DNA from 3 places in the Streptomyces sp. NPDC018026 genome. Region 1 is predicted to be linked to each of the others. Evidence: predicted binding sites of a transcription regulator. Region 1 holds the regulator's gene; each other region holds the start of a gene.
The links. Region 1 encodes HrcA, which represses chaperone genes, less so after heat shock. Its sites were predicted from a motif close to TTNGCACTCNGNNNNNCNGAGTGCNAA; they were not measured.
Positions count from the first base shown of each region.

Region 1 (7,409 bases):
AGCTCGGCGTCGTGCCGCCCCTCGACGTAGATGCGCCCGGCGCGCGCCACCCGCGCCCGTGCGCCGGGGACGGCGACCGAACCGGACGCCGTACGGGAGGGGGCGGAGCGTGCCGGACCGGAGGAGGACGGGCGGACCAGCGTCACCACGCGGCCCTCCAGGAGGAAGCCGCGCGGTTCCAGCGGGAAGACGCGATGCTTGCCGAAGCGGTCCTCCAGCGTCACCGTGCCCGCCTCGCAGCGGATCACCGCGCCGCAGAACCCGGTGCCGGGCTCCTCGACCACCAGGCCGGGATCGGCGGGCACCTCGGGAACGGGCTGCGGCTTCTTCCACGGAGGGGTCAGGTCGGCGGAGTACTGGCGCATTCTGCCGACGATACGAGGAACGCCCGCGCGGTGATCAACGCGACACGCCGAACCGGGCGGCCAGCGCGTCCCGTTGGGCCCGCACGAACGCCGCGTCCACCACCGCTCCGTGACCGGGGGCGTACAGTGCGTCGTCGCCGCCCATCGCCAGCAGCCGGTCCAGCGCGGCCGGCCAGCGCGACGGTAGGGCGTCGGGCCCCGCCTGCGGCTCGCCGGACTCCTCGACCAGGTCGCCGCAGAACAGGACGTCCGGGGAGCCCGGCACCAGCACCGCCAGGTCGTGCCCGGTGTGCCCCGGGCCCACGTCGGCCAGCAGGACCCGCCGTCCACCGCCCAGGTCGAGCGGGTGCTCGCCCCGGACCTCGTGCCGGACGGGGGAGAGCGCCTCGGCCGCCGCCCGCGCCGCCCGGACGTCCAGCCCCTCCGCCACCGCGTCCGCGCGCAGCGCCTCCCGCCCCTGTCCGCCAGGCGCGAACAGCGCACCCGTACCCGCCGCGCCGTACGCGCCGTACACCTCGGCGCCCGTGAACGCCGCCGCGCCGAAGACATGGTCGAAATGCGGGTGGGTCAGCGCGAGATGTGTCACACGGCGACCGGCGAGCCGCCGCGCCCCCTCGCGCAACCGGGCGCCCTCGTCCAGGCTCGACCCCGCGTCCACCATCAGCGCCGCGTCCGCGCCGAGCACCAGCCCCGCCGTGCAGTCCCACCCCGGCAGCCGGCACCGCCCCACCCCGTCCGCCAGCCGCTCCCAGCCCAGCGCTTCCCAAGTCACCGTCACGGCGACGACGCTAACGGCTTGGTCCCGGCCTTGCCGGGGGCGTACCCCACGGCCGTACACTGGGCCGGGGAAGTCTGGCACTCGCGAGCCATGAGTGCCAGGACAGACAAGTCGGACAGGGCCAGACGGGCCGAAACGGGCGGACGACAGCTGGAGGTGCGCGCCGATGCTCAGTGAACGCAGGCTGAAGGTGCTGCGCGCCATCGTCCAGGACTACGTCGGCACCGAGGAGCCGGTCGGTTCCAAGGCCCTCACCGAGCGGCACAACCTCGGCGTCTCCCCGGCCACCGTGCGCAACGACATGGCGGCCCTGGAGGACGAGGGGTTCATCGCCCAGCCGCACACCAGCGCGGGGCGCATCCCGACCGACAAGGGCTACCGGCTCTTCGTCGACAAGCTGGCGGGCGTCAAGCCGATGACCGCGCCCGAGCGGCGTGCCATCCAGAACTTCCTGGAGGGCGCCGTCGACCTCGACGACGTCGTGGCCCGCACGGTGCGGCTGCTGGCGCAGCTCACCCGGCAGGTCGCCGTCGTGCAGTATCCGTCGCTGACGCGCTCGACCGTGCGGCACGTGGAGCTGCTCTCGCTCGCGCCCGCGCGCCTGATGCTCGTGCTGATCACGGACACCGGGCGGGTCGAGCAGCGGATGGTCGACTGCCCGGCGCCGTTCGGCGAGGCCTCGCTGGCCGATCTGCGGGCGCGGCTCAACAGCCGGGTCGCGGGCCGCCGTTTCACGGATGTGCCGGCTCTGGTGGAAGATCTGGCGGAGCCCTTCGAGGCCGAGGATCGCGGTACGGTCTCCACCGTGCTCTCCACTCTCCTGGAGACGCTGGTCGAGGAGAACGAGGAGCGGCTGATGATCGGCGGCACCGCCAATCTGACCCGCTTCGGGCACGACTTCCCCTTGGTGATCCGGCCGGTGCTGGAGGCGCTGGAGGAGCAGGTCGTGCTCCTCAAGCTGCTCGGCGAGGCGAAGGATCCGGGCGTGACCGTACGGATCGGTCACGAGAACGCCCACGAGGGACTCAACTCAACGTCCGTCGTGTCGGTCGGCTACGGTTCGGGCGGCGAGGCGGTTGCCAAGCTCGGCGTGGTCGGACCGACCCGCATGGACTACCCGGGAACGATGGGAGCGGTACGCGCAGTGGCACGGTACGTCGGACAGATCCTGGCGGAGTCGTAGGTGGCCACGGACTACTACGCCGTACTCGGCGTGCGCCGCGACGCCTCCCAGGACGAGATCAAGAAGGCGTTCCGGAGGCTCGCGCGCGAGCTGCATCCGGACGTCAACCCCGATCCGAAGACCCAGGAGCGGTTCAAGGAGATCAACGCCGCCTACGAGGTGTTGTCGGACCCGCAGAAGAAGCAGGTCTACGACCTCGGCGGCGACCCCCTCTCGCAGGCCGCCGGCGGTGGCGCGGGCGGCTTCGGCGCGGGTGGCTTCGGGAACTTCTCGGACATCATGGACGCGTTCTTCGGCACGGCGTCGCAGCGCGGGCCGCGCTCGCGCACCCGCCGCGGCCAGGACGCGATGATCCGCATCGAGGTCGAGCTGGACGAGGCCGCGTTCGGTACGACCAAGGACATCCAGGTCGACACCGCGGTCGTCTGCAACACCTGCAACGGCGAGGGCGCGGCGCCGGGCACGTCGGCCCAGACGTGTGACATGTGCCGCGGCCGCGGCGAGGTCTCGCAGGTCACCCGGTCCTTCCTGGGCCAGGTCATGACCTCCCGCCCCTGCCCCCAGTGCCAGGGCTTCGGCACCGTGGTCCCGACCCCGTGCCCCGAGTGCGCGGGCGACGGCCGGGTCCGCTCCCGGCGCACCCTGACGGTGAAGATCCCGGCCGGTGTCGACAACGGCACCCGGATCCAGCTCGCGGGCGAGGGCGAGGTCGGCCCCGGCGGCGGCCCCGCCGGCGACCTGTACGTCGAGATCCACGAGCTGCCCCACTCCACCTTCCAGCGGCGCGGCGACGACCTGCACTGCACGGTCACCATCCCGATGACGGCGGCGGCCCTCGGCACGAAGGTGCCGCTGGAGACCCTCGACGGCATGGAGGAGGTCGACATCCGCCCGGGCACCCAGTCCGGCCAGTCGATCCCGAAGCACGGCCGGGGCGTCACCCACCTGCGCGGCGGCGGCCGCGGCGACCTCATCGTGCACGTCGAGGTCACCACCCCGGGCAAGCTCGACCCCGAACAGGAACGCCTCCTGCGCGAGCTGGCCAAGCTCCGCGGCGAGGAACGCCCCACGGGGCAGTTCCAGCCCGGGCAGCAGGGGCTGTTCTCCCGGCTGAAGGACGCGTTCAACGGGCGCTGATGCCGTACGCCGTGATGCGGATGCTTCTGGCGTATGCCAACGGAAGCCCGGATTCGGACTTGTGTGGAGGACGTGACAACATGCCGTCATGTCCTCCGCACTGACCGATCTCTTCCCCTACCCGATCGTGCAGGCACCCATGGCGGGCGGCGTCTCCGTGCCGCGGCTCGCGGCCGCGGTGTCCGAGGCGGGCGGGCTGGGCTTCCTGGCCGCCGGGTACAAGACCGCGGACGGGATGTACCAGGAGATCAAACAGCTGCGGGGGCTCACGAGCCGTCCCTTCGGCGTCAACCTCTTCCTCCCGCAGCCGGAGACGGCCGATCCCGCCGCCGTCGACGTCTACGCCCACCAGCTGGCCGGCGAGGCCGCCTGGTACGAGACCGAGCTGGGCGACCCCGACTGCGGCCGGGACGACGGCTACGACACCAAGCTCGCCGTCCTGCTGGACAACCCGGTGCCGGTGGTGTCCTTCCACTTCGGCGTGCCCAGCCGCGAGGTCGTCGACTCCCTGCACCGCGTGGGCACCTTCGCCCTGGTCGGCGCGACCACCGCGGACGAGGCCCGGGCCGTCGAGCAGTCCGGCGCCGACGCGGTGATCGCCCAGGGCACGGAGGCCGGCGGCCACCAGGGCACCCACCGGGACAACCCGGAGACCGGCGGCGCCGGGACCGGCCTGCTGTCGCTGGTCGCCCAGGTCCGGGAGGCGGTGAGCCTGCCGATCGTCGCCGCCGGCGGCATCATGCGCGGCGGCCAGATCGCCGCGGTCCTCGCGGCCGGCGCGAGCGCGGCCCAGCTGGGCACCGCCTTCCTCGCCACCCCCGAGTCCGGCGCGCACGACCTGCACAAGCAGGCGCTGACCAACCCGCTCTTCGTCCGCACCGAACTCACCCGCGCCTTCTCCGGCCGCCCGGCCCGCGCCCTGGTCAACCGCTTCCTGCGCGAGCACGGCCGCTACGCCCCCGCCGCCTACCCCGAGGTGCACCACCTCACCGCGCCGGTGCGCAAGGCGGCGGCGAAGACGGGCGACGCGCAGGGCATGGCCCTCTGGGCGGGACAGGGCCACCGGATGGCCCGGGAACTGCCCGCCGGACAGCTGGTGGAGGTGCTGACGGCCGAACTCGCCGACGCCGGGACAGCGTTGTCGGGACTGTCGGGCTACGCGACGGGAGGCGGCGCCCGATGACGGCACCGGTGTTCGTGGTCGACTCCCTGCGGCCGCAGGACCTGCCCGCGGGGGAGTACGTCCTCGACGGCCCCGAGGGACGCCACGCCGTCTCCGTGAAGCGGCTGCGGGCGGGTGAGGACGTCGTCCTCACCGACGGGCGCGGCCACTGGGCCGAGGGTTCGGTGAAGGCCGCCGAGGGCAAGGACCGCCTGGTCGTCACCGTCCCGGACGGCGTGCGCGAGGAACCCGCCGAGCAGCCCCGCATCACCGTCGTCCAGGCGCTGCCCAAGGGCGACCGCGGTGAGCTGGCCGTCGAGACGATGACCGAGGTCGGGGTCGACGCGATCGTGCCGTGGGCGGCGTCCCGGTGCATCACGCAGTGGAAGGGCGAGCGCGGCCTGAAGGCGCTCGGCAAGTGGCGGGCGACCGCCCGGGAGGCGGGCAAGCAGTCCCGCCGGGTCCGCTTCCCCGACGTCGCGGACGCCGCGAGCAGCAAGCAGGTTGCCTCACTTCTGGCCGCGGCCGACTTCGCCGCCGTCCTCCACGAGAGCGGCGACGTCCCCCTGTCCGACGCCGAACTCCCCGCCTCCGGCGACATCGTGCTGGTGGTCGGCCCCGAGGGCGGGGTGTCCCCGGAGGAGTTGGCCCTCTTCGCCGAGGCCGGTGCGAACCCCTACCGCCTGGGCCGCAGCGTCCTGCGCACCTCCACCGCGGGCACCGCCGCCACCGCCGTACTCCTGGCCCGCACCGGCCGCTGGTCCTGACGGCGCCGGTCAGCCGTCCGCAGCGCGAGTGGCGGCCACCGCCGGGAACAGCTCCCGTGGCCGTTTCGTCCACCACAAGCCGTCCGAACCGGCGTCCGTCCCGCATGCGCCCACGGCAGTGAGGAGTGGCCGTATGCGCCCTACCCCCGGGTCCCCGGCCGATGGGACGCTGCCCTTCATGTGGGCAATGAGACGGATTCGGCGCATCGCTCCCGTGGCCGTCGGCGCGGCCGTCGCCGTCGGTGGGCTCGTCGCGTGCGAGCCGGGCGGACTCAGCTCCGCGACGGTCGCCTACACGACCGACCAGACCGTGACCCGGGAACTGCAGCGGCTGAAGGCGGACGTGCACTGGCTCACCTGCACCGCCTCCTACGGCGGCAAGGGCAGCACGGCCTCGGCGAGCGAGAACGCGGTCGCCACCGTGCACTGCGAGGGCAAGACCGACGACAACAAGGACATCACCGTCGACGGCAAGGTCACCCGGGTCGTCAACGGCGCCTGCGTGCGTGGCGGCCTGACCGCGAAGGTGGACGGCAAGGAGTGGTTCCGGGTGAAGGGGCTGGGCAACTGCGACGCCACCAGCGCCCCGCCCGCGAACCGGCCCTCCCGGAACGGGCCGGGACCCACCGTGACCGTCACCCGGACCATCTGGTGCCCCGACGACCCGCACTGCCGCCCGGTCGAGGGCAAGTGACCGGACGGTGGCCATGGCCGGGAAGTGATCCAAACCTCTGTCGGCGGGGCGCGCCCCTGCATAGGGTATGGGGGTGACTCAGCCCGCAGCGCCTGCCTACCTCCGCTTTCCGCACCCGCACGGCGAGTTGGTCGCCTTCACCGCCGAGGACGACGTGTGGCTCGCCCCGCTCGGCGGTGGCCGTGCCTGGCGGGTCAGCGCCGACAACGTGCCGGTGAACCACCCGCGCATCTCGCCCGACGGCACCACGGTCGCCTGGACCTCCACCCGCGACGGCGCCCCCGAGGTGCACGCCGCGCCCGTCGACGGCGGCCCCGCCAAGCGCCTCACCCACTGGGGCAGCATCAGGACCCAGGTACGCGGCTGGACCGCCGACGGCCGCGTCCTCGCCCTGAGCACCTACGGCCAGGCCAGCCTGCGCCGCAGCTGGGCCCGCGCCGTCCCGCTCGACGGCGGACCGGCGACCACCCTGCCGTACGGACCCGTCGGCGACGTCGCCCAGGGCCCGCACACCGTGCTGCTGTCCGCGCCGATGGGCCGCGAGGCCGCCTGGTGGAAGCGCTACCGGGGCGGCACGGCCGGCAAGCTGTGGATCGACGCCGAGGACGACGGCGAGTTCGTGCGCCTGCACGACGGCATCGACGGCAACATCGAGTACCCCTTCTGGGTCGGCGACCGCATCGCCTTCCTCTCCGACCACGAAGGCACCGGCGCCCTCTACTCCTCCCTCGCCGACGGCTCCGACCTGCGCCGGCACACGCCCCTCGACGGTTTCTACGCCCGGCACGCCGCCACCGACGGCACCCGCGTCGTCTACTCGTCCGCCGGTGAGCTGTGGACCCTCGACAACCTCGACGGCGCCGAACCGCGCCGCCTGGACATCCGGCTCGGCGGCGCCCGCGTCGACCTCCAGTCGTACCCGGTCAACGCCGCCCGCTGGTTCGGCTCCGCCTCCCCCGACCACACCGCGCGCGGCAGCGCCGTCGCCGTACGCGGCGGCGTGCACTGGGTCACCCACCGCTCCGGACCCGCCCGCGCGCTGGCGGCCACCTCGGGCGTGCGCACCCGGCTGCCGCGCACCTTCCGCGCCGACGGCGAGGAGTGGGTGGTGTGGGTGACGGACGCCGAGGGCGACGACGCCCTGGAGTTCGCGCCCGCCACCGGACTCGCCCCCGGCGCCACCGCACGGCGCCTGGCCGCCGGGCAGCTCGGCCGGGTGCTGCACCTCGCCGTGGCCCCCGACGGCAGCCGCGTCGCCGTCGCCTCGCACGACGGGCGGGTGCTGCTCGTCGAGCGGGAGAGCGGCGAGGTCCGCGAGGTCGA
Region 1 is NZ_JBIRFY010000002.1:547,453-554,861, forward strand. It holds gene ACH4D3_RS08040 (DUF3097 domain-containing protein) at 1-365, opposite strand, end outside; gene ACH4D3_RS08045 (MBL fold metallo-hydrolase) at 400-1,143, opposite strand; gene hrcA (heat-inducible transcriptional repressor HrcA) at 1,310-2,326, shown strand; gene dnaJ (molecular chaperone DnaJ) at 2,327-3,463, shown strand; gene ACH4D3_RS08060 (nitronate monooxygenase) at 3,552-4,646, shown strand; gene ACH4D3_RS08065 (16S rRNA (uracil(1498)-N(3))-methyltransferase) at 4,643-5,392, shown strand; gene ACH4D3_RS08070 (hypothetical protein) at 5,571-6,086, shown strand; gene ACH4D3_RS08075 (S41 family peptidase) at 6,154-7,409, shown strand, end outside.

Region 2 (7,409 bases), on a different contig from region 1:
CAGGGGGCGTACGGACGGGGCGAGGTCGGGCCGGGGGGCGGTGACCGGGGGCGGGACGGTGTTGTTCTCCGACGCTCCCGGCGGCGGGTCGCCGTCGGCGGTCCCGGCCTCGGCCCGCCCCCGTGCGACCGGTGCGGCCGGTGCGGCCGATGCCGGTGCCGCCTCCGTCCCGCAGGCCCGGCCCGCCCCGCTGCCCCGGCCCGGCGGTGTCCCCGCCCGGGCCCGGAAGGCGGGCCGATGGGCGAAGGTCGCGCAGCGGATGGTGCCGCACGACCTCCAGCCCGAGGTGCTGCGCGTGGAGCTGACCGAACTCGGGGACGCGTTCCGCGCGTACCAGCGGCGCCCGGAACCGGACCTCGCCGTCCTCGCCGAACTGCACGACCGCAAGGCCCGCGCCTTCGCCCTGTGGGCGGACGTCACCGCCGACGCGTCCCTGCGGGAGGAAGCGGACCGGGCCGCGGCGGCCGCGCGGACCACCCGCGAGATGGACGCCAACCGCCGCGGCCTCCCGGTGGGCGGGGAGGGACCCGTGGTCGAGCGGCTGCTGACCCGGGGTCAGGGCGTCCACGCCCGCGAGGTGCTGGAGCACGTCCGGACCGGCTCCCCCTTCCCCGAGGCCGAGGCGCGGCTCGCGGTGCTGATGCTCACCCTGCGGGCCGCGCGCGCCGGTACCGGGAACGTCACCGGGCAGGACCTGGGCGGCTGGTTGCAGGGCGACGCCGAGCGGGTGCTCCAGGGGCTCGTCGACGTGGGCTGGCTGCTGCTGCCGCAGGACGTCACCGCCGACGACGCGCTGATGTCCCGGCCCGAGGAGCCCACCCGGATCACGGTGCCCACGCTGATTCCCACGCAGCCCCGCCCGTTCTTCTTCGGCAAGGTCACCCGGGCGCGGCTCTCGGGGTGGGCGCAGAAGGTGGTGGGCGACCGGAAGCTGCGGAAGAAGAAGGCGGGGGCCGCCACCAGGCTCCTCGCGGTGTACACCGCGGCCCACAGCCGTCCCGACGGGTGCCTGGGAGCCGTCGGCGAGGACGCCGGTCCGGCGCTGGACGAGGTCGCCCAGTTCTGCGGCCTGCGGCCCGAGGACGTCGCCGAGCACGCGGGGCTGCTGGTCGCCGCCGGCTGGCTCGCGGAAGGGGCGGACACCGCCGACGGCCGCCTGCGGGGCCGGCTCGCCGAGCGCGTACTGCCGCTGAGCGGACTGCTGTGACGGCTCGTCGCTGAGGTTCGTCAGGGGAATCGCCCCAAAGGGGCGCGGGGAACTGCGCGCGCAACCACGACGTCGCCGCACCCGGCAACGAACCCGGTGGGGCAGACGCCGACCCGGCACCAGAGCCCAGAAGCAACGGTGCCCGGCCCCCCGCAGGGGACCGGGCACCGTTCGCTCAGCTCAGCGCAGCGCTCAGTGGGCGTGGCCGTGGCCCGCGGCGGCGGCCGGCTCTTCCTCTTCCTTCTTCTCGACGACCAGGGTCTCGGTCGTCAGCAGGAGGGAGGCGATGGAGGCGGCGTTCTCCAGGGCGGAGCGGGTGACCTTCACCGGGTCGATGACGCCGGCCTTGACCAGGTCGCCGTACTCGCCGGTGGCGGCGTTGAAGCCCTGGCCCTTGTCGAGCTCGGCGACCTTGGAGGTGATGACGTAACCCTCCAGGCCGGCGTTCTCGGCGATCCAGCGCAGCGGCTCGACGGCGGCGCGGCGGACGACCGCGACACCGGTGGCCTCGTCGCCGGTCTTGCCGAGGTTGCCCTCGAGCACCTTGACGGCGTGGACCAGCGCGGAGCCACCACCGGAGACGATGCCCTCCTCGACCGCGGCGCGGGTCGCGGAGATGGCGTCCTCCAGACGGTGCTTGCGCTCCTTCAGCTCCACCTCGGTGGCGGCGCCGACCTTGATCACGCACACGCCGCCGGCCAGCTTCGCGAGGCGCTCCTGGAGCTTCTCGCGGTCCCAGTCGGAGTCCGTGTTCTCGATCTCGGCCTTGATCTGGGCGATGCGGCCCTGGACCTCGTCGCGCTTGCCGGCACCGTCGACGATCGTGGTGTCGTCCTTGGTGACGGTGATGCGGCGGGCGGTGCCGAGCACCTCGAGGCCGACCTGGTCGAGCTTGAGGCCGACCTCCTCGGAGATGACCGTGGCGCCGGTGAGGACGGCCATGTCCTGCAGCATCGCCTTGCGGCGGTCGCCGAACCCGGGGGCCTTGACGGCCACCGCGTTGAAGGTGCCGCGGATCTTGTTGACGACGAGGGTGGAGAGCGCCTCGCCCTCCAGGTCCTCGGCGATGATCAGCAGCGGCTTGGAGGCGTTGGCCTGGATGACCTTCTCCAGCAGCGGCAGCAGGTCCGCGATGGAGGAGATCTTGCCCTGGTTGATCAGGATGTACGGGTCGTCGAGGACGGCCTCCATGCGCTCCTGGTCCGTCACGAAGTACGGCGACAGGTAGCCCTTGTCGAAGGCCATGCCCTCGGTGAAGTCCAGCTCCAGACCGAAGGTGTTGGACTCCTCGACGGTGATGACACCGTCCTTGCCGACCTTGTCCATCGCCTCGGCGATCAGCTCGCCGACCTGCTGGTCCTGGGCGGACAGCGCGGCCACGGCGGCGATGTCGGACTTCTCGTCGATCGGGCGGGCGGTGGCGAGAAGGTCTTCCGACACGGCGGCGACGGCCGCGTCGATGCCCTTCTTCAGCAGCGCCGGGGAGGCACCGGCGGCGACGTTCTTCAGGCCCTCGCGCACGAGCGCCTGGGCGAGCACGGTGGCGGTGGTGGTGCCGTCACCCGCGATGTCGTTGGTCTTGGTCGCCACCTCCTTCACCAGCTGGGCGCCGAGGTTCTCGTACGGGTCCTCGACCTCGACCTCGCGGGCGATGGTGACGCCGTCGTTGGTGATGGTGGGGGCGCCGAACTTCTTGTCGATGACGACGTTGCGACCCTTGGGGCCGATCGTCACCTTCACGGTGTCGGCGAGCTTGTTGACGCCGCGCTCGAGGGCGCGACGGGCGTCCTCGTCGAACTTCAGGATCTTCGCCATGGGAGCGTGAGCCCTCTTCCGGAAATCTTGGGGTTATACGGCAACTGCGCCCCCGACGCCCGGCTTTTTATGGTCGCGGGAGCCAGGGGCGCAGCTGTAAAGCAAGGTGCTTCGGTGAAGTGAAGAGCTACTTGAGAGCTACTTCTACTTCTCGACGATCGCGAGCACGTCGCGGGCCGAGAGGACGAGGTACTCCTCGCCGTTGTACTTCACCTCGGTGCCGCCGTACTTGCTGTACAGCACGACGTCGCCGACGCTGACGTCGAGCGGAAGGCGGTTGCCGTCCTCGAAGCGGCCCGGGCCGACGGCCAGGACGACGCCCTCCTGGGGCTTCTCCTTGGCGGTGTCCGGAATGACCAGGCCCGAAGCCGTGGTCTGCTCGGCGTCGAGCGGCTGGACCACGATGCGGTCCTCGAGCGGCTTGATGGCAACCTTGGAGCTGGTGGTCGTCACGATCCGACCTCCCCCTTCGGAGATCTCACGGGGTTAACTGTCTGAGGTGGCGACCAGGTGGATCCGTCGTCGCGGGTGCCGGACCTGCCCGTCGCGTAGTTGGCACTCTCCACTGGGGAGTGCCAGAGCCGAGACTATGACTGCGATTAGCACTCGGTCAAGCGGAGTGCCAATGCCGGCGGCGCGTCGGCGGGGATTTCGGCCTGGACGGCCTCGTCCTCAAACGCCGGACGGGCTGGATTGTGCCGGTCGGCGTCGAGGAGTCAGAGGTAATTTTCCAAGTCGCCCACCCTCAGCCCCTGCTCCTCGATCGTCTCCAGCAGACGTTCCGTGCGGGCCGTCAGGTTCGTGGCCGTCGGGTGGTCCGGGTCCACGGCCACGATGTCGCCGGGGTGGAGGCGGTGGTCGCCGCGGGTGTAGGTGAGGGCGCCGTCGGCGTCGAGGGTGGCGCGCCACAGGACCAGGGCCGTGATGCCGCAGTCGGCGGCGGCGCGCAGGGTCGTGGTGTCGTACGTGCCGTGCGGCGGGCGGAAGAGATGGGCGCGGGCCCCGAAGCGGGACCTGAGCTTGCTCTGCTGGCCGCAGATCTCGGCTCGCTGGCCGGCGTAGGGCAGGCCGCGCAGGGAGCGGTGGTCCAGGGTGTGGTTCTGCAGGCTCGCGCCGAACGGGCGCAGCCCGGCCAGCTCGCCGTACGCCGGTCCGGCGACGGTGTCGGTGAGGAACAGGGTGACCGGGAGCCGCCGTTCGCGGATCAGGCCGGCGAAGGCGGGGTCGCGCTCGGCGCTGTCGTCGTAGGTGAGGAAGACGACCGGGTCGTCGGTGCGGACGTGGTCCACGACGGGCGGCAGACGACGGCCCCGGTCGGCGTCCTGGGCGGGGTCCCCGGCCGCCGCCGCGTGTTCGGCGGGGGCGGGGGCGGCGGCGATCCGGTCGCAGCCGGTGAGCGGGAGCAGCAGGAGCAGGGGCAGCAGCGGGATCAGGAGGGTGGCCGGGGCGGCGCCGGCCGGACGGAGCCGCCCCCGCCTCACAGGTAGTCCTCCAGGCGGGCCACCGCGTACCCGTCGGCGGTGATCCGGTCCAGGAAGCGGCGGACCATGTCGGTCATGGTGCCGTCCCAGTCGTTCTCGCCCCGGAAGTGGGTGAGGACGATGTCGCCGGGGTGCAGGTCCTGGTCCCACTCGCGGTACTCCCAGTGGTCGACGTACACCTCCTCGCTCCAGATCGGGGCGTACTTGATCCCGCAGGACTTGGCGGCGCGCAGGGTGTCGCGGTTGTAGTTGCCGAAGGGCGGGCGGAAGAGGACGGGGCGCTTGCCGTAGCGCTTCTCCATCACGTCCTGCATGCCGCAGATCTCGTGCTTCTGCTCCTCGTAGGAGAGCGCGGGGAGGTACGGGTGGCTCAGGGTGTGGTTGTTGAGGGTGATGCCGCGGGCCTGCATCTTCTTGAAGTAGCCGTAGTCGTCCTTGATCTCCTCGTCGGTGAGGAAGACGGTGTACGGGATCTTCAGCTCGCTCATCATCTTCAGGAACGCCGGGTCCTTCTCGGCGCCGTCGTCGATGGTGAGGAAGACGACCTTCTCCTTGGTGGGGACCGTGGTGAAGACCGGCGGGAGGCCGTCCTCCTCCTGGCCGTCGACCTCGAAGCCCTCGCGGGCCTTGATCTCCGGCTTCTTCGCGGGGGCCGCGGGGGCCGTCAGCGGGACCTTCTTCAGGTCCCAGCGCTTGGCGGCGGCGGCCAGCGCCGCCCGGGCCTCGCGAGCCTTCGCCGCGCCGTCGACCGCGCGGGCCGGGGGTGCCTGCTGACCGGGGGCGCCCCGCACGCCTTGGTCCGCTGCCTGCGCACAGCCGGCGGCGAGGGCGGCGACGGCGAGGACGGTGGTGGCACGAAGGGCCCGGGACACGCGACGCGATGCCCGACTTTTGTCATTTTGTACGACTGCTTGCATGGTGCCGGATCCTCGCAGTCCCCCGCGGCCGAACCCGGCCCGACACCGCCCCGGAGGCACACCATCCACCGACTGGCCCACAATGACCCGGTGAACGACCTCGACCTCCTCCTCACCCCCGAAGGCCGCGCGCTCCTCGACGAGGTGCGCGACACCGACCCCGTGCGGGAGTTGGCGGTCGCGACCCGGCTGCGGCGCACGCATCCCGCCGAGCTGGTGTCGGCGGCGCTCGGGCAGGCGCGGCTGCGGCAGCGGGCGGCGGCGAAGTTCGGGGCCGAGGACGCCGGGCGGATGTTCTTCACTCCGAACGGGGTCGAGCAGTCGACGCGGGCGAGTGTGGCGGCGTACCGGGCGGGGCGGTTCGCGGCGCTGGGCGTGGCCTCGGTCGCCGACCTGTGCTGCGGGATCGGGGGCGACGCGATCGCACTGGCCCGCGCCGGGATCCGGGTGCTCGCCGTCGACCGGGACCCGGTCACGGCAGCGGCGGCCCGGGCGAACGCCGACGCGCTGGGGCTCTCCGGCCTGATCGAGGTGCGCGAGGCGGATGTCACGGAGGTGGACACGGAGGCGTACGACGCGGTGTTCGTCGATCCCGCGCGCCGGGGCGGGCGGGGCCGGATCTTCGATCCCGAGGCGTACTCGCCGCCGCTGTCCTGGGCCGTGCGGGCGGCCCGTACGGCGCCTCGGGCCGCCGCGCTGAAGGTCGCGCCCGGCATCCCGCACGAGGCGGTGCCCGAGGACGCCGAGGCGGAGTGGATCTCCGACGGGGGTGACGTGAAGGAGGCCGTGCTGTGGTTCGGGACCGGCGCGGCTCCCGGAGCGGTGCGGGCCACGCTGCTGCCCGGCGCCCGCACCCTGCCCGGCAGCGGCCTGCCCGACCCCGAGGTGCGCACGCCCGGCCGGTACCTGTACGAACCGGACGGCGCCGTCATCCGGTCCCACCTGGTCGCCGAGGTCGCCGCACAGGTCGGCGGCGGCCTGCTCGACGCGACCATCGCGTACGTCACCGCCGACGCACTGCTGCCGACGCCGTACGCCACGGCGTACGAGATCACCGACCGGATGCCCTTCAACGTCAAGAAGCTCAAGGCGCTGCTGCGGGAGCGCGGGGTCGGCACGCTGACCGTGAAGAAGCGGGGCTCGGCGGTCGAGCCGGAGGAGCTGCGGAAGAAGGTCAAGCCGCAGGGGCCGAACTCCGCGACGGTGTTCCTGACGCGGGTCGCGGGGGCGCCGACGATGCTGATCGGGCACCCGGCGCGTTAACCGGTCGCCTCCCGCGCCCGGGCCAGCAGGAGCGCGCGTTCGCGGGCGTTGCGGGTCAGGGAGGCGGCCCGTTCGAACTCCTCGCGGGCCTCCGCCGCGCGGTCCAGGCGGAGCAGGAGGTCGCCCCGGACGCTGGGGAGCAGGTGGTAGTCGCGCAGGGCCGGTTCCGCGGCGAGGGCGTCGACGAGGGCCAGGGCGGGGGCCGGGCCCTCGGCCATCGAGACGGCGACGGCGCGGTTGAGTTCGACGACCGGGGACGGGGCACGGGCGGCGAGCAGGGCGTAGAGCGTCGCGATGCGCGGCCAGTCGGTCTCCTCGTAGCTGAGGGCGGTGGCGTGGCAGGCGGCGATCGCGGCCTGGAGGGCGTACGGGCCCGGCCCTTCGGCGCCGGTGGTGGCGTGGGCGTGGCCGAGGGCGGTGACGCCGCGGGTGATGAGCAGGCGGTTCCAGCGGCGGCGGTTCTGGTCCCGCAGCAGCACCGGCTCGCCGTCGGGGGCGGTGCGGGCGGCGGTGCGGGAGGACTGGAACTCCAGCAGCGCGGCCAGGCCGTGGACCTCGGGTTCCTTCGGCATCAGGGCCGACAGGACGCGGGCCAGGCGCAGGGCGTCCTCGCACAGGGCGGGGCGGAGCCAGTCGTCGCCTGCGGTGGCCGCGTAGCCCTCGTTGAAGATCAGGTAGATGACCTCGAGGACCGAGCCGAGGCGGGCCGCGCGATCCGGTCCGTAC
Region 2 is NZ_JBIRFY010000004.1:499,678-507,086, reverse strand. It holds gene ACH4D3_RS16485 (hypothetical protein) at 1-1,207, shown strand, start outside; gene groL (chaperonin GroEL) at 1,400-3,022, opposite strand; gene groES (co-chaperone GroES) at 3,167-3,475, opposite strand; gene ACH4D3_RS16470 (polysaccharide deacetylase family protein) at 3,739-4,503, opposite strand; gene ACH4D3_RS16465 (polysaccharide deacetylase family protein) at 4,500-5,420, opposite strand; gene ACH4D3_RS16460 (methyltransferase domain-containing protein) at 5,511-6,683, shown strand; gene ACH4D3_RS16455 (RNA polymerase sigma factor) at 6,680-7,409, opposite strand, start outside.
Region 2: the regulator HrcA is predicted to act here: its motif matches at 3,622-3,648, upstream of groES (co-chaperone GroES).

Region 3 (7,409 bases), on a different contig from region 1:
GTGACGACGACGAGGTCGCCGTCGACGGCTATGCGGCGGGCGTCGTAGGCGGGGCTGCCCGAGTGCCCCATCTTGTATGAGCCGCCGTGGATCCAGACCATGACCGGACGGTGGGCGGCCGGGTCGGGCACGGGGCTCCAGACGTTGACCGTGAGCCAGTCGTCGCCCTCGGGGGCGGCCGGGCCGCCGGCGGCGCCCGCGACGCCGAGGTCCTGCGGGGGCGGCGGGCCGAAGGCGTGGGCGTCGCGCACGCCGTCCCAGGGGCGGGGGCGGCGCGGGGCGGCGAAGCGGGCGTCCCCCACCGGGGGCTGGGCGAAGGGGATGCCGCGGAAGACGGTCAGCCCGTCCTCGGTACGGCCGCGCACCGCGCCGGAGGAGGTGCGCACCACGGGTTCCACTGACTCGGCAGGTTCAGGGATCGTCATCCTCCGGACCCTACGCCGTGGTGCGCACCGCGCTCAGCTGAGGGTCTTGAGCGATGCCGCGTCGTACGGGGCGAGTTCGTCGAGGCGTCCGGTGAGGACCTTCTCGGCCCACCGCGGGTCGTGGAGCAGCGCGCGGCCGACGGCGACCAGGTCGAACTCGTCGCGTTCCATGCGGTCGAGGAGGTTGTCGAGGCTGCCGACCGGGGCGCCCTCGCCCTGGAACGCCTTGGTGAAGTCGCCGTCGAGGCCGACCGAGCCGACGGTGATGGCGGTCCTGCCGGTGAGCTTCTTGGTCCAGCCGGCGAGGTTGAGGTCCGAGTCCTCGAACTCCGGGAGCCAGTAGCGGCGGGTGGAGGCGTGGAAGGCATCGACACCGGCCGAGGCGAGCGGGGCGAGGACGGCCTCCAGCTCCTGGGGGGTCTCGGCGAGACGGGCGTCGTAGGCCTCCTGCTTCCACTGCGAGTAGCGGAAGATCACGGGGAAGTCCGGGGAGACGGTCTCCCGTACGGCGGCCACGATCTCGGCGGCGAACCTGGTCCGGGACACGGGGTCGCCGCCGTAGGCGTCGGTGCGGCGGTTGGTGCCGGACCACAGGAACTGGTCGACGAGGTAGCCGTGGGCACCGTGGATCTCCACGCCGTCGAAGCCGATGCGCTCGGCGGCCGCGGCGGACTCGGCGAAGGCGCCGATGACGTCGTCCAGGTCGCGCTGGGTCATCGCGGTGCCGGTGGGCTCGTCCTCGCCGATGCGCAGGCCGGACGGGCCGACGGCGGGGGCGTCCGGGAAGGGCTGGTCCCCGGCCTTGCGGACCATGCCGATGTGCCACAGCTGCGGCACGATCGTGCCGCCGCCCGCGTGCACCGCCTCGGCGACCTTCGCCCACCCGGCGAGCTGCTCCTCGCCGTGGAAACGCGGGACGCGGTCGCTCAGCCCGGCCGACTCGTGGCCGACGTAGGTGCCCTCGGTGACGATCAGTCCGACTCCGGCGGCGGCGCGGCGGGAGTAGTACGAGACCACGTCCTCGCCGGGGACGCCGCCCGGGGAGAACATGCGGGTCATCGGCGCCATCGCGATGCGGTTGGGCACGGTGAGGCCGTTGATCGTGGCCGGGCGGGCAAGGAGTCGGGCGGCGCGGGTGGCGACCTCGGTGGGGGTGACGGTCACGTGGGGGCTCCTGAGGTGGGTACCGGCTGGTATGTGCACGCGCATGCAACGCACTCCTACGGGAACGGGGCCGCCCCGCCGGGCCATTCCGTCCGGCGCCCGGATGTGAGACTGGCCACAGCCGGAAACGCCCGAGGGCGGCACCCCCTGTCGGGGAGTGCCGCCCTCGGTCCGTACTGGACGGTCGATCAACCGGAACCGGTCGATCAGAAGTCCATGTCACCGCCCGGCATGCCGCCCGGGGCGCCCGCCGGAGCGGCCTTCTCGGGCTTGTCGGCGATGACGGCCTCGGTGGTGAGGAACAGCGCGGCGATGGAGGCGGCGTTCTGCAGCGCGGAACGGGTCACCTTCGCCGGGTCGATGATGCCCTCGGCGATCATGTCGACGTACTCACCGGAGGCGGCGTTCAGGCCGTGGCCGACGGTCAGGTTGCGGACCTTCTCCACGACGACGCCGCCCTCGAGACCGCCGTTGACGGCGATCTGCTTCAGCGGGGCCTCCAGGGCGAGCTTCACGGCGTTGGCGCCGGTCGCCTCGTCACCCGACAGCTCCAGCTTCTCGAAGACCTGGGAGGCCTGGAGCAGGGCCACGCCACCACCGGCGACGATGCCCTCCTCGACGGCCGCCTTCGCGTTGCGAACGGCGTCCTCGATGCGGTGCTTGCGCTCCTTGAGCTCGACCTCGGTGGCGGCACCGGCCTTGATGACGGCCACGCCGCCGGCCAGCTTCGCCAGGCGCTCCTGGAGCTTCTCGCGGTCGTAGTCCGAGTCGCTGTTCTCGATCTCGGCACGGATCTGGTTGACGCGGCCCTGGACCTGGTCGGCCGAGCCGGCGCCGTCCACGATCGTGGTCTCGTCCTTGGTGATGACGACCTTGCGCGCGCTGCCCAGCAGGTCCAGCGTGGCGTTCTCCAGCTTGAGGCCGACCTCCTCGGAGATGACCTCGCCGCCCGTGAGGATGGCGATGTCGCCGAGCATGGCCTTGCGGCGGTCGCCGAAGCCCGGGGCCTTGACGGCGACGGACTTGAAGGTGCCGCGGATCTTGTTGACGACCAGGGTCGACAGGGCCTCGCCCTCGACGTCCTCGGCGATGATCAGCAGCGGCTTGCCCGACTGCATGACCTTCTCCAGGAGCGGCAGCAGGTCCTTGACGTTGCCGATCTTGGAGTTGGCGATCAGGATGTACGGGTCGTCGAGCGACGCCTCCATACGCTCCATGTCGGTGGCGAAGTACGCCGAGATGTAGCCCTTGTCGAAGCGCATACCCTCGGTGAGCTCCAGCTCCAGACCGAAGGTCTGGGACTCCTCGACGGTGATGACGCCTTCCTTGCCGACCTTGTCCATGGCCTCGGCGATGAGCTCGCCGATCTGGGTGTCGGCGGCGGAGATGGAGGCCGTGGAGGCGATCTGCTCCTTGGTCTCGACGTCCTTGGCCTGCTCCAGCAGGGCGGCGGAGACGGCCTCGACGGCCTTCTCGATACCGCGCTTGAGGGCCATCGGGTTGGCGCCGGCCGCGACGTTGCGCAGGCCTTCCTTGACCAGGGCCTGGGCGAGGACGGTCGCGGTGGTCGTACCGTCACCGGCGACGTCGTCCGTCTTCTTGGCGACTTCCTTGACCAGCTCGGCGCCGATCTTCTCGTACGGGTCCTCGAGCTCGATCTCCTTGGCGATGGAGACACCATCGTTGGTGATCGTGGGGGCGCCCCACTTCTTCTCGAGGACGACGTTGCGGCCCTTGGGGCCGAGCGTCACCTTGACGGCGTCCGCGAGCTGGTTCATGCCGCGCTCGAGGCCGCGCCGCGCCTCCTCGTCGAACGCGATGATCTTGGCCATGTGAAGTGGTCCCTCCAGGACTGGGGGTGATTCCTTCGGACCGCGCCCGCGCCCGCGACGGACGGCTCGCCGGCCTTGTGGTTCCTTCCCCACCCGGCCTGCGGGCCTCACCGACCCGGTCCTTCGTTGTCACTCTCACCTTCAGAGTGCTAACGCCAATGATTAGCACTCGGCATGGTCGAGTGCAAGCGCCTCTCGGGGATCGGGCCGCCCCGTCAGCCACCCGCGAACAGGCCGAAGGGCCCGTACCCAGCGGGTACGGGCCCTTCGGATGAAGACCGGGTGCTGCGGCGGCCGCGCGTCTCAGGCGCTGAGGCGAACCATGTCGGCCTGCGGGCCCTTCTGACCCTGCGAGATCTCGAACTCGACCCGCTGGCCTTCTTCGAGGGTGCGGTAGCCGTCCATCTGAATCGCGCTGTAGTGGACGAATACATCCGCACCACCGTCGACCGCGATGAAGCCGTACCCCTTCTCCGCGTTGAACCACTTGACGGTGCCCTGAGCCATGCCTAACTCCCCTATTACTGGCCCTTGCACAGATCCGCACTTCGCGGATCCGGGTCAGACCTCGCCCCCTCACGACTGGGGGCGTGCGCCGGAACGCGTCGACCGCGGCTGAATGTATCTGTCCAACTGCCGTCTGCAACAGGTCAATCGGACGAGAAATCTGGACGCACCCGGTCCGGAATGTAGCGAGAATTCGCCTGAATTCGGGTCAAGTCGGGTCACGCAAAGGGAACAAAAGCCGCAGAATACGCTCGCACTTTGGCTACTTCTTGTCGGGCGGGCGGCAGGAATTGACGGTTCCCGTTGTGCCGATCGGGAGCGCGTTCCCCAACTCTACCGCGCTCAACCACATGGAATTGCCCCCTCCGTTTCTCTTACGGAGAGGGCAATCAACGCTACGACACGTATCAGCCGCCGGCGACCGCCGGGATGATCGAGACGCCCGCGCCGTCCGGGGTGGCCGTCTGAAGGCCCTGCTCGAAGCGGACGTCGTCGTCGTTGACGTAGACGTTGACGAAGCGGCGCAGCTTGCCCTGGTCGTCCAGGACGCGGGCGGCGATGCCGGTGTGGTTCTTCTCCAGGTCGGAGATGACCTCTCCGAGGTTGGCACCGTCGGCGCTGACCTCGGCCTTTCCGCCGGTGTAGGTGCGCAGGATGGTCGGGATGCGAACGGTCACGCTCATGCGAGGCCAGCCTCTCGGAAGGAGTCCAGGTTCGGGCGGATGGTGGCGGTCAGGCCGGTGCCGGCCACCGCGTCGAGGGTCTTCAGGCCGTCGCCGGTGTTCAGGACGACGGTGGTGAGCGACGGGTCGAGGACGCCGTTGTCGATCAGCTTCTTCGTGACGCCGACCGTCACGCCGCCCGCCGTCTCCGCGAAGATGCCCTCCGTGCGGGCGAGCAGCTTGATCGCGTCCACGACCTGCTCGTCGGTCACGTCCTCCACGGCACCGCCGGTGCGGCGGGCGATGTCGAGGACGTAGGGGCCGTCGGCCGGGTTGCCGATGGCCAGCGACTTGGCGATGGTGTTGGGCTTCTGCGGGCGGACCACGTCGTGCCCGGCCTTGTACGCCGTGGAGACCGGCGAGCAGCCCTCGGCCTGCGCGCCGAAGATCCTGTACGGCCGGTCCTCGACCAGACCGAGCTCGATCAGCTCCTTGAGCCCCTTGTCGATCTTCGTCAGCTGGGAGCCGGAGGCGATCGGCACGACGATCTGGTCGGGCAGCCTCCAGCCGAGCTGCTCGCAGATCTCGTAGGCGAGGGTCTTGGAACCCTCCGCGTAGTAGGGGCGCAGGTTGACGTTGACGAAGCCCCAGCCCTCGCCGGCCGGGTCGCCGATCAGCTCGGAGCAGAAGCGGTTCACGTCGTCGTAGTTGCCCTCGATGCCGACCAGCTCGCCGCCGTAGACCGCGGCCATGACGACCTTGCCCTGCTCCAGGTCGTGCGGGATGAACACGCAGGAGCGGAAGCCGGCCCGGGCGGCGGCGGCGCCGACGGCACCGGCGAGGTTGCCGGTGGAGGAGCAGGACAGGGTGGTGAAGCCGAAAGCGCGGGCGGCCTCGATGGCCTGGGCGACGACGCGGTCCTTGAAGGAGTGCGTGGGGTTGCCGGAGTCGTCCTTGACGTACAGCCCACCGGTGACGCCCAGTTCGCGGGCGAGGTTGTCGGCCTTGACGAGCTTGGTCCAGCCGGGATTGATGTTCGGCTTGGTCGCCACGTCGGCCGGGACGGGCAGCAGGGGGGCGTAGCGCCAGATGTTCGCCGGGCCCGCTTCGATGCGCCCCCGCAGTTCCTCGGTGTCGTAGTCCGAGAAGTCGTAGGCGATCTCGAGGGGGCCGAAACACTCTTCGCAGGCGAAGACCGGTCCGAGCGGAACCCGGTGGCCGCATTCCCGGCAGCTCAGCGCGGCGGCGGGGCCGAGGTCGACGGCGGGGTCGGCGGGGTTCGTGGCGGTTTCGGCAGTCTGCACAGCCATGGAGGCGAGGCCCTTTCTCCTCATCTTCCTCACGACGCATCTCGCCGTGAGACGGATTTGGCACCTTCCCTAGCCGGGAGCCTCGCCACGTCCGTGTGACAAGAACCGACTGGAGGGTTGCCGGGGCTTCATCGGGCCGTATCCCTCTGCCCCTCTGGATGAGCGGTATGAAGTTGTTTCGCGGTGGTGCACGCGGCGACCCCGGCATGCGGTGGTCCCACGCGTTGTTCAAGACTGTAACCGAAGGCCAGGACGGTTGAGATAGTCGTCCGTACCGCGAGATGCATCACAATGGATCACGAAGGAGACCACGGGACGTGCTGGAAGAAGTCGAGCGCTGGCTGAACGCACGCTCCTGGTCGGCCGCGGACCGGCCGGTCCAGCACCTTCTGTCCGCCAAGCACGCCACCGGGCAGTCGGTGAGCGTGGTGCTCCCCGCCCTGGACGAGGAGGCGACGGTCGGCGACATCGTCGCGGCGATCCGGCGCGAGCTGGTGCTCCGCCACCCGCTCGTCGACGAGATCGTGGTCGTGGACTCCGGGTCGAGCGACCGCACCGCGGAGGTGGCCGCGGCGGCCGGCGCGCGCGTCGTGCACCGGGACGCGATCCTCCCCCGCATCCCCGCCGTGCCCGGCAAGGGCGAGGTGCTGTGGCGTTCGCTGCTGGTCACCGGCGGGGACATCGTCTGCTTCGTCGACGCCGACCTGCGCGAGTTCTCCGCCGACTTCGTCTCCGGGATCGTGGGCCCGCTGCTCACCGATCCGGACGTGCACCTCGTCAAGGCCATGTACGACCGCCCGCTGGCCGGGGCGGCCGGGCAGGGCGGCCGGGTCACGGAGCTGATGGCCCGCCCGCTGCTCAACATGCACTGGCCGCAGCTGGCCGGCTTCGTCCAGCCGCTGGGCGGCGAGTACGCGGCCCGCCGCTCCCTGCTGGAACGGCTCCCCTTCCCGGTCGGCTACGGCGTCGAACTGGGCATGCTGGTCGACGCCCTGCACCTGGTGGGCCTGGACGCGCTCGCGCAGGTCGACGTCGGGGTCCGCGTCCACCGCCACCAGGACGGGCGGGCGCTGGGCCGGATGGCCGCGGCGATCTACCGCACCGCCCAGCTCCGGCTGGCCCGCGGCCACCTGGTGCGCCCGGCCCTCACCCAGTTCGAGCGCGGCGTCGACGGCTTCGAGCCGCGCACCTACGCCGTGGACACCGAGGAACGGCCCCCGATGACGGAGATCGCGGAGTACGCGGCCCGGAAGGTGGCCTGACCCGGGGCTCAGCCGGAGACGCCGTCCGACCAGCGCCACCTGCCGTCGGAGTCCGGCTCGCAGGTCAGGTACTCGCCGCCGCGGCCGTGGGTGCTCAGGCCCCGGTGCTTCTTGGCGCAGAACTGGCCGTCGGCGTAGCAGTTGCCGGCCGGACTCATCAGCTCGCAGGCGCCGGTGCCGCCGCCTGTTCCGCCGCCCCCGCTCGTGCCACCGGTGCCGTCGGCCCGGGTCTTCGACGGCTTCGGGA
Region 3 is NZ_JBIRFY010000004.1:41,745-49,153, reverse strand. It holds gene ACH4D3_RS14195 (carboxylesterase/lipase family protein) at 1-425, opposite strand, end outside; gene ACH4D3_RS14190 (NADH:flavin oxidoreductase) at 459-1,589, opposite strand; gene groL (chaperonin GroEL) at 1,796-3,421, opposite strand; gene ACH4D3_RS14180 (cold-shock protein) at 3,725-3,928, opposite strand; gene ACH4D3_RS14175 (MoaD/ThiS family protein) at 4,336-4,611, opposite strand; gene thrC (threonine synthase) at 4,608-5,900, opposite strand; SAM riboswitch class I at 5,918-6,065, opposite strand; gene ACH4D3_RS14165 (glucosyl-3-phosphoglycerate synthase) at 6,218-7,162, shown strand; gene ACH4D3_RS14160 (hypothetical protein) at 7,171-7,409, opposite strand, start outside.
Region 3: the regulator HrcA is predicted to act here: its motif matches at 3,584-3,610, upstream of groL (chaperonin GroEL).